DNA from 2 places in the Staphylococcus capitis subsp. capitis genome. Region 1 is predicted to be linked to the other one. Evidence: a T-box and tRNA genes for the amino acid it is inferred to sense, from the RefSeq annotation. Region 1 holds a T-box; the other holds one or more tRNA genes.

Region 1 (4,268 bases):
CGGAAACAGCTATTTTAAGTGTAATTCCAGGTGCATTAAGCCAAATGTTAATTATGGCTGAGGAAGATAAGAAAGCTAATATTTTAGTTGTAAGTTTAACTCAAACATCTCGTATAATATTTGTGGTTATATTAGTTCCGTTGATATCATATTTTTTCCAAGATTCCCACAATACCACTAGGGAACATGTAAGTAAAGCTCCAGCATTGACGCATGCTCTTGATTTTTGGCAAATAATCATAATATTTTTAGCTGTAGCAATAGTTTATTTCTTGATGGCGAAAATTAACTTTCCTACTAAACAATTGTTAGCTCCTATATTTGTCTTAATTGTTTGGAATATGACTACAAATTTAAATTTCACTTTAGATAATTGGTTACTCGCATCTGCGCAAGTGATTTATATGATACGTATAGGCCTTCAAATTGCTCATCTACTTAATGATTTAAAAGGTCGTATCGCAGTAGCTATTGCTTTTCAGAATATAATGTTAATTATTTCGGCTTTTATAATGGTGGTTATCATTCATCTTTTCACGCATAATTCAATTAATGAATTATTCTTAGGTGCAGCCCCAGGAGGTATGAGTCAAATAGGTTTAGTAGCTATAGCTACTGGTGCCGATGTAGCAATGATTTCAAGTTATCACATCTTTAGAATTTTCTTCATTCTATTCTTAGTTGCACCTGTGATTAATTATTTCTTAAAATTCAGAGCGAAATCTCGTTAAATAAATAATAAAACGCATTTCCTAAGTTAATAGGAAATGCGTTTATTTCTATCTAAGAATGACTCGGTTTAACAGGGCATCCTTCAAGATGTGAATCGTATAATCCTGCAGCCTCAAGAAATGAAAATACAGTGACAGGACCTAAAAATTTAAAACCATATTTTTTTAAATCTTTAGAAAGTTGTGTAGCTTTATCATCTACTGTTTTACGATCTCTGTTTTTTTTATAACCCATATTAATAGGTTGATGATTAACATATGACCAAAGAAAATCACTAAAACTTTTATAATCTTTTTCAATTTGTAAGTAACCTCGTGCTTGGCTAACAATAGCTTCTAACTTTTTTCTATTATGAACTATATTAGGAAATTCCATTAGGCGATCAATATCTTTATCAGACATTTTGGCAACCTTTTTTGGTTCGAAGTTATAGAATGCTTCTTCATAGGATTCTTTTTTCTTTAAGATAGTAAGCCATGATAAACCGGCATGTTGGGATTCTAAGGCGATTAACTTAAAAAGTTCTTTACTATCATATAAAGGTTGACCCCAAAAATTATCATGATATTCTAAATAAGTTTCATCTTTAGTACCAAAGGCGCACTCATTCATAAATTTTACCTCCAATACATTGACTTATTGATGTATCCATTATACTATAAATAAGCAAATGAATATAATGATAGGGAAGAGTAAATTCTAATCATTTCAAAGAGAGCATATGTTTGGTGTGAATATGTAGATGATTTTAATTGAAGGTAGCCCAAAATGAAACTTTCACTGAACAAATATTCAGTAGGTGAAAGCGTGTGAGAGCGTTAATCTTATACTTAAGTGCTCGAAGAATAAAGTATGTTTATGTTAAAAGGCTTTATTTTTCTTGAATATAGGTGGTACCACGGAACATCCGTCCTATTTTTAGGGTGGATGTTTTTTTATTTTATAAGGAGGTTTTTACATGGAAATGAAACCGAAATACGACCCAAGAGAAGTAGAAGCTGGTCGTTATGAAGAATGGGTAAAAAATGGTTATTTTAAACCATCAGAAGATAAATCGAAAGATACATATACTATTGTTATTCCGCCGCCAAATGTGACGGGAAAATTACATTTAGGACATGCGTGGGACACAACGTTACAAGATATAATTACTCGTATGAAGAGAATGCAAGGATACGATACTTTGTATCTTCCAGGTATGGATCATGCTGGGATAGCTACACAAGCGAAAGTAGAAGCAAAATTAAATGAACAAGGTATTTCAAGACATGAATTAGGTCGAGAAAAATTTCTAGAACAAGCTTGGGATTGGAAAGAGGAATACGCTTCATTTATTAGACAACAATGGGCTAAACTAGGCTTAGGATTGGATTATAGTAGAGAGCGTTTTACTCTTGATGAAGGTCTAAGTAAAGCTGTTAGAAAAGTATTTGTTGATTTATATAACAAGGATATAATTTATAGAGGAGAAAGAATTATTAACTGGGATCCTCAAGCTAGAACGGCTTTATCTGACATTGAAGTTATTCATGAAGATGTGCAAGGTGCATTTTATCACTTTAAATATCCTTACGCAGACGGTGAAGGTTATATTGAAATTGCGACTACCCGTCCCGAGACAATGTTAGGTGATACAGCGATTGTTGTTAACCCTAACGATGAACGTTATAAAGATGTTATTGGTAAAAAAGTAATTTTACCAATTGTTGGTAGAGAATTGCCTATCTTAGCTGATGAATATGTTGATATAGAATTTGGTTCAGGTGCAATGAAAGTCACACCTGCGCATGATCCAAACGACTTTGAAATTGGGCAAAGACATGATTTAGAAAATATCATCGTAATGGATGAATACGGTAAAATGAATGAGAGATCTGGTAAATATGAAGGTATGGATCGTTTCGAATGTCGTAAACAACTTGTTCAAGATTTAAAAGATCAAGATTTAGTTATTAAAATCGAAGAGCATACGCATTCTGTAGGTCACTCAGAAAGAACAGGTGCAATCGTCGAACCGTATTTATCAACACAATGGTTTGTTAAAATGAAACCTTTAGCTCAAAGAGCACTAGATAACCAAAAAACAGACGACAGAATTGATTTCTTCCCAGGTCGTTTCGAAAACACATTTAATCGTTGGATGGAAGAAATAAGAGATTGGACTATTTCTCGTCAATTATGGTGGGGACATCAGATTCCTGCTTGGTATCATAAAGAAACTGGTGAAATCTACGTAGGGGAAGAAGCACCAAGTGACATTGACAATTGGGAGCAAGATGCAGATGTATTAGATACTTGGTTCTCAAGTGCTTTATGGCCATTTTCTACTTTAGGTTGGCCAGATACTGAATCTGAAGACTTTAAACGTTATTATCCAACGAATGCTTTAGTTACAGGTTATGACATTATTTTTTTCTGGGTAGCAAGAATGATATTCCAAGGATTAGAATTCACAGATAGAAGACCATTTAATGATGTTTTACTACACGGTTTAGTAAGAGCTGAAGATGGACGTAAAATGAGTAAGTCATTAGGTAATGGTGTAGACCCAATGGATGTAATTGATGAATATGGTGCAGATAGCTTGAGATACTTCTTAGCTACTGGTTCATCACCAGGTCATGACTTACGCTATTCGACTGAAAAAGTTGAATCTGTATGGAATTTTATAAACAAAATTTGGAACGCTGCGCGCTTTAGTTTAATGAATATTGGTGAAGAGTTTAAAGTAGAAGATATCGATTTATCTGGAAACTTATCGCTGGCTGATAAATGGATTTTAACTCGCCTAAATGAAACAATTAAAACCGTAACAGATTTAAGTGACAAATATGAGTTTGGTGAAGTAGGGCGTGCGCTTTATAACTTTATTTGGGACGAATTCTGTGATTGGTATATTGAAATGAGTAAGATACCAATGAATGGTGATGATGAAGCTCAGAAACAAACTACACGTTCAGTGTTAAGTTATGTTCTTGATAAAATTATGAAGATGTTACATCCATTTATGCCTTTTGTTACAGAAACAATCTGGCAAAGTTTACCTCATGAAGGTGAAACTATAGTTAACGCAGATTGGCCAACTGTTAACTCTGAATATATGTTTGACGAAAGTAAACAAACAATGCAGCAACTTGTTGAAATCATTAAATCTGTTCGTCAATCAAGAGTTGAAGTGAATACGCCACTTTCTAAATCAATACCAATTTTAATTCAAACTAAAGATGATAACGTTAAGCAAACATTGAAAGATAATGCGAGTTATTTACACAAATTCTGTAACCCAAGCGAACTCACTATTGATACAGAAGTTGAAATTCCTGAAAAAGCTATGACATCAGTAGTTGTAGCGGGTAAAGTTGTGTTACCGCTTGAAGGACTTATTGATATGGATAAAGAAATCGCTCGCTTAGAAAAAGAACTAGATAAACTTCAAAGTGAATTAGATAGAGTAGACAAAAAATTATCAAACGAAAACTTTGTAAATAAAGCACCTGAGAAAATAATTAATGAAGAAAAAGAAAAACAACAACATT
Region 2 (4,268 bases), 410 kb from region 1:
AAAGTGTGCGCCAAACCAATGTTCAGCAAGTAATTCTTCGAAAACTTCATTAGATATATCTCTTCGAAGTTTACCATCAAAAGTTACAGATATATCTCCAGTTTCTTCTGAAACTACAACTGTAAAAGCATCAGATACCTCTGAAATCCCAACTGCTGCTCTATGTCTTGTTCCTAAACTTTTAGATATTTTAACACTGTCTGATAAAGGTAAATAACTCGCTGCTACAGCTATTTTACTACCTTGAATAATCATCGCACCATCATGTAATGGCGTGTTTGGAATAAAGACGTTTGTCAATAACTCTTGAGAAATATCTGAGTTCATTGGAATACCAGTTTCTATGTAGTCTTGTAATCCTGTTTCTTTTTCAAAAACAATAAGTGCACCTATTCGTCTTTTAGCCATATACTGAACAGCTTTAGAAACAGATTGTATTAATTTCTCTTCATCACGACTATAAGTGTTGGTATAACGTTTTAAAAAGCTACCTCTACCTAATTGTTCTAATGCACGTCGTATTTCAGGTTGGAAAATAACAATTAGTGCAAGTACTCCCCACTGAATAACGATATCAAATAATTTAGAGGTTGCTGTTAAATTAAGCATCTTACTGACTTGTTGGCCGATAACAATTACGACAATCCCTTTTAGTAATTGAATCGCTTTAGTGCCTTTAAAAACTGTTATGAGAAGATAAAGTACATACCAAACAATCAGTAAATCAAGTACACTAGTAATAATTTTTAATGTACTAAGATTTTGAAAAAAGTTGGAAAAATCCATAACATCTCCTCCGGGTAATATTTTTCCATATTAATTATTATACCAATCATTGTTAATAGTGTCATATGAACAAAGACTAAAAAATAAAAAAACTTACACAGTATATACCATGTAAGTCGTGCTTTCACAATTTTATTTATAGAAGTGTTTCACCAAAGAAAGTACCTAATAGCGCAACAGCTTGTTCAGCAGTATGATTCGAATTGTCAATAAGAGGATTAACCTCAACTATATCCATTGAAGTAACTAATTTTGATTCATTTAACAATTCGAGTGCAAAGTGACTTTCTCTATAGCTCAAACCACCCATTACTCTTGTACCCGTTCCAGGAGTTTCAGCGGGATCCAAAGCATCAACGTCTAGTGAGAAATGAAGGCCATCTATATTTCTAGATTTTAGATACTCAAGAGATCTTTCAATCACCTCTTGTTTTCCGAACCGGTCGATATCCGCCATAGTAAAAGTTTTAATATTTTTATCCTTTATGTATTTCCTTTCACCTTCATCTAAATCCCTCATACCAATTAATACGATATTTTCAGGTTTAACTTTAGGCGTAAAATCATTTATATTGACAAGTTCATCTGGTCCATCACCTGCTAATATTCTTAAAGGCATACCGTGAACATTACCAGATGGAGATTCTTCAGGTACATTTAAGTCACCATGAGCATCGTACCAAATGACACCTAAATTTTCGTAATGTTGACTAATACCTGAAATCGAACCAACAGCTATTGAATGATCGCCACCAAGTGTAAGTGGAAAGTTTCCTTTCTTTACTATTTCTGATGTAGCTTTGCTAAGATTTTCAGAAACAGTTACTATTTCATCATAGTTCCTTAACCCTTCTTGATCAGAGTTAAATTTCTCTACATCTAATGTTGGTACTTCTATATTACCTTTATCTATAACATCAAGTCCCATTTTTTTAAGACGTGACAATAATCCTGCATAACGAATTGCATCTGGTCCTAAGTTTACACCAAGTTTCTTTTGACCGAATGTGGAAGGTGCACCAATAATTTCAATACGTTGATTCATGACAATACCCCTTTCATTTACATAGATTCAGAATAATGTATACGCTTGCATTTTTCAAGAAGTATTGTAATTATATTTATTTAAATCAAATAAAAAAACACCTTCAATAATGAAGGTGTTTAAAAGTGAGCCATAGAGGATTCGAACCTCTGACCCTCTGATTAAAAGTCAGATGCTCTACCAACTGAGCTAATGGCTCTAATGGCTGGGCTAGCTGGATTCGAACCAGCGCGTGACGGAGTCAAAGTCCGTTGCCTTACCGCTTGGCTATAGCCCAATGAGATGGTGGAGGGGGGCAGATTCGAACTGCCGAACCCGAAGGAGCGGATTTACAGTCCGCCGCGTTTAGCCACTTCGCTACCCCTCCGGCATATTCACTTAAGAATGGTGGAGAATGACGGGTTCGAACCGCCGACCCTCTGCTTGTAAGGCAGATGCTCTCCCAACTGAGCTAATTCTCCATAATGGTGACTCCTACGGGACTCGAACCCGTGTTACCGCCGTGAAAGGGCGGTGTCTTAACCGCTTGACCAAGGAGCCCTGGCTCCGCAGGTAGGATTCGAACCTACGACCGATCGGTTAACAGCCGATAGCTCTACCACTGAGCTACTGCGGATTAATGATATTGCCTGGCAACGTCCTACTCTAGCGGGACGTAAGCCCGACTACCATCGGCGCTAAGGAGCTTAACTTCTGTGTTCGGCATGGGAACAGGTGTGACCTCCTTGCCATTGTCACCAGACAAATGAATGTGTTATACATTCAAAACTAGATAGTAAGTAATGATTTTGCGTCGCAAAACATTTTAATATTGATTAAGTCTTCGATCGATTAGTATTCGTCAGCTCCACGTGTCACCACGCTTCCACCTCGAACCTATTAACCTCGTCATCTTCGAGGGATCTTATAACCGAAGTTGGGAAATCTCATCTTGAGGGGGGCTTCATGCTTAGATGCTTTCAGCACTTATCCCGTCCATACATAGCTACCCAGCTATGCCGTTGGCACGACAACTGGTACACCAGAGGTATGTCCATCCCGGTCCTCTCGTACTAAGGACAGCTCCTCTCAAATTTCCTACGCCCACGACGGATAGGGACCGAACTGTCTCACGACGTTCTGAACCCAGCTCGCGTACCGCTTTAATGGGCGAACAGCCCAACCCTTGGGACCGACTACAGCCCCAGGATGCGATGAGCCGACATCGAGGTGCCAAACCTCCCCGTCGATGTGAACTCTTGGGGGAGATAAGCCTGTTATCCCCGGGGTAGCTTTTATCCGTTGAGCGATGGCCCTTCCATGCGGAACCACCGGATCACTAAGTCCGTCTTTCGACCCTGCTCGACTTGTAAGTCTCGCAGTCAAGCTCCCTTATGCCTTTACACTCTGTGAATGATTTCCAACCATTCTGAGGGAACCTTTGAGCGCCTCCGTTACCTTTTAGGAGGCGACCGCCCCAGTCAAACTGCCCGCCTGACACTGTCTCCCACCACGATAAGTGGTGCGGGTTAGAAAGCCAACACAGCTAGGGTAGTATCCCACCAACGCCTCCACGTAAGCTAGCGCTCACGTTTCAATGGCTCCTACCTATCCTGTACAAGCTGTGCCGAATTTCAATATCAGGCTACAGTAAAGCTCCACGGGGTCTTTCCGTCCTGTCGCGGGTAACCTGCATCTTCACAGGTACTATGATTTCACCGAGTCTCTCGTTGAGACAGTGCCCAAATCGTTACGCCTTTCGTGCGGGTCGGAACTTACCCGACAAGGAATTTCGCTACCTTAGGACCGTTATAGTTACGGCCGCCGTTTACTGGGGCTTCGATTCGTGGCTTCGCAGAAGCTAACCACTCCTCTTAACCTTCCAGCACCGGGCAGGCGTCAGCCCCTATACATCACCTTACGGTTTAGCAGAGACCTGTGTTTTTGATAAACAGTCGCTTGGGCCTATTCACTGCGGCTCTTCTGGGCGTGAACCCTAAAGAGCACCCCTTCTCCCGAAGTTACGGGGTCATTTTGCCGAGTTCCTTAACGAGAGTTCGCTCGCTCACCTTAGAATTCTCATCTTGACTACCTGTGTCGGTTTGCGGTACGGGCACCTGTTATCTATCTAGAGGCTTTTCTCGGCAGTGTGAAATCAACGACTCGAGGAAACAATTTCCTCTCCCCATCACAGCTCAGCCTAACGAGTGCCGGATTTGCCTAACACTCAGCCTTACTGCTTGGACGTGCACTCCAACAGCACGCTTCGCCTATCCTACTGCGTCCCCCCATCGATTAAAACGATACTAGGTGGTACAGGAATATCAACCTGTTATCCATCGCCTACGCCTGTCGGCCTCAGCTTAGGACCCGACTAACCCAGAGCGGACGAGCCTTCCTCTGGAAACCTTAGTCAATCGGTGGACGGGATTCTCACCCGTCTTTCGCTACTCACACC

Evidence for each region. A T-box is a leader RNA that pairs with one kind of tRNA and senses whether it is charged. The one in region 1 lies ahead of V6C74_RS05730 (valine--tRNA ligase), so its partner is inferred to be a tRNA-Val.
Region 2: it has a tRNA-Val gene. The T-box ahead of V6C74_RS05730 (valine--tRNA ligase) is inferred to sense a tRNA for this amino acid. The anticodon was not compared.

The regions. Positions count from the first base shown of each region.
Region 1 is NZ_CP145263.1:1,132,046-1,136,313, forward strand. It holds gene V6C74_RS05720 (AbrB family transcriptional regulator) at 1-731, shown strand, start outside; gene V6C74_RS05725 (DNA-3-methyladenine glycosylase I) at 784-1,344, opposite strand; T-box leader at 1,403-1,650, shown strand; gene V6C74_RS05730 (valine--tRNA ligase) at 1,691-4,268, shown strand, end outside.
Region 2 is NZ_CP145263.1:722,885-727,152, reverse strand. It holds gene cdaA (diadenylate cyclase CdaA) at 1-786, opposite strand, end outside; gene rocF (arginase) at 923-1,831, opposite strand; tRNA gene V6C74_RS03615 (tRNA-Lys) at 1,958-2,030, opposite strand; tRNA gene V6C74_RS03610 (tRNA-Gln) at 2,034-2,108, opposite strand; tRNA gene V6C74_RS03605 (tRNA-Tyr) at 2,115-2,198, opposite strand; tRNA gene V6C74_RS03600 (tRNA-Val) at 2,217-2,292, opposite strand; tRNA gene V6C74_RS03595 (tRNA-Glu) at 2,297-2,371, opposite strand; tRNA gene V6C74_RS03590 (tRNA-Asn) at 2,373-2,447, opposite strand; rRNA gene rrf (5S ribosomal RNA) at 2,459-2,573, opposite strand; rRNA gene V6C74_RS03580 (23S ribosomal RNA) at 2,643-4,268, opposite strand, start outside.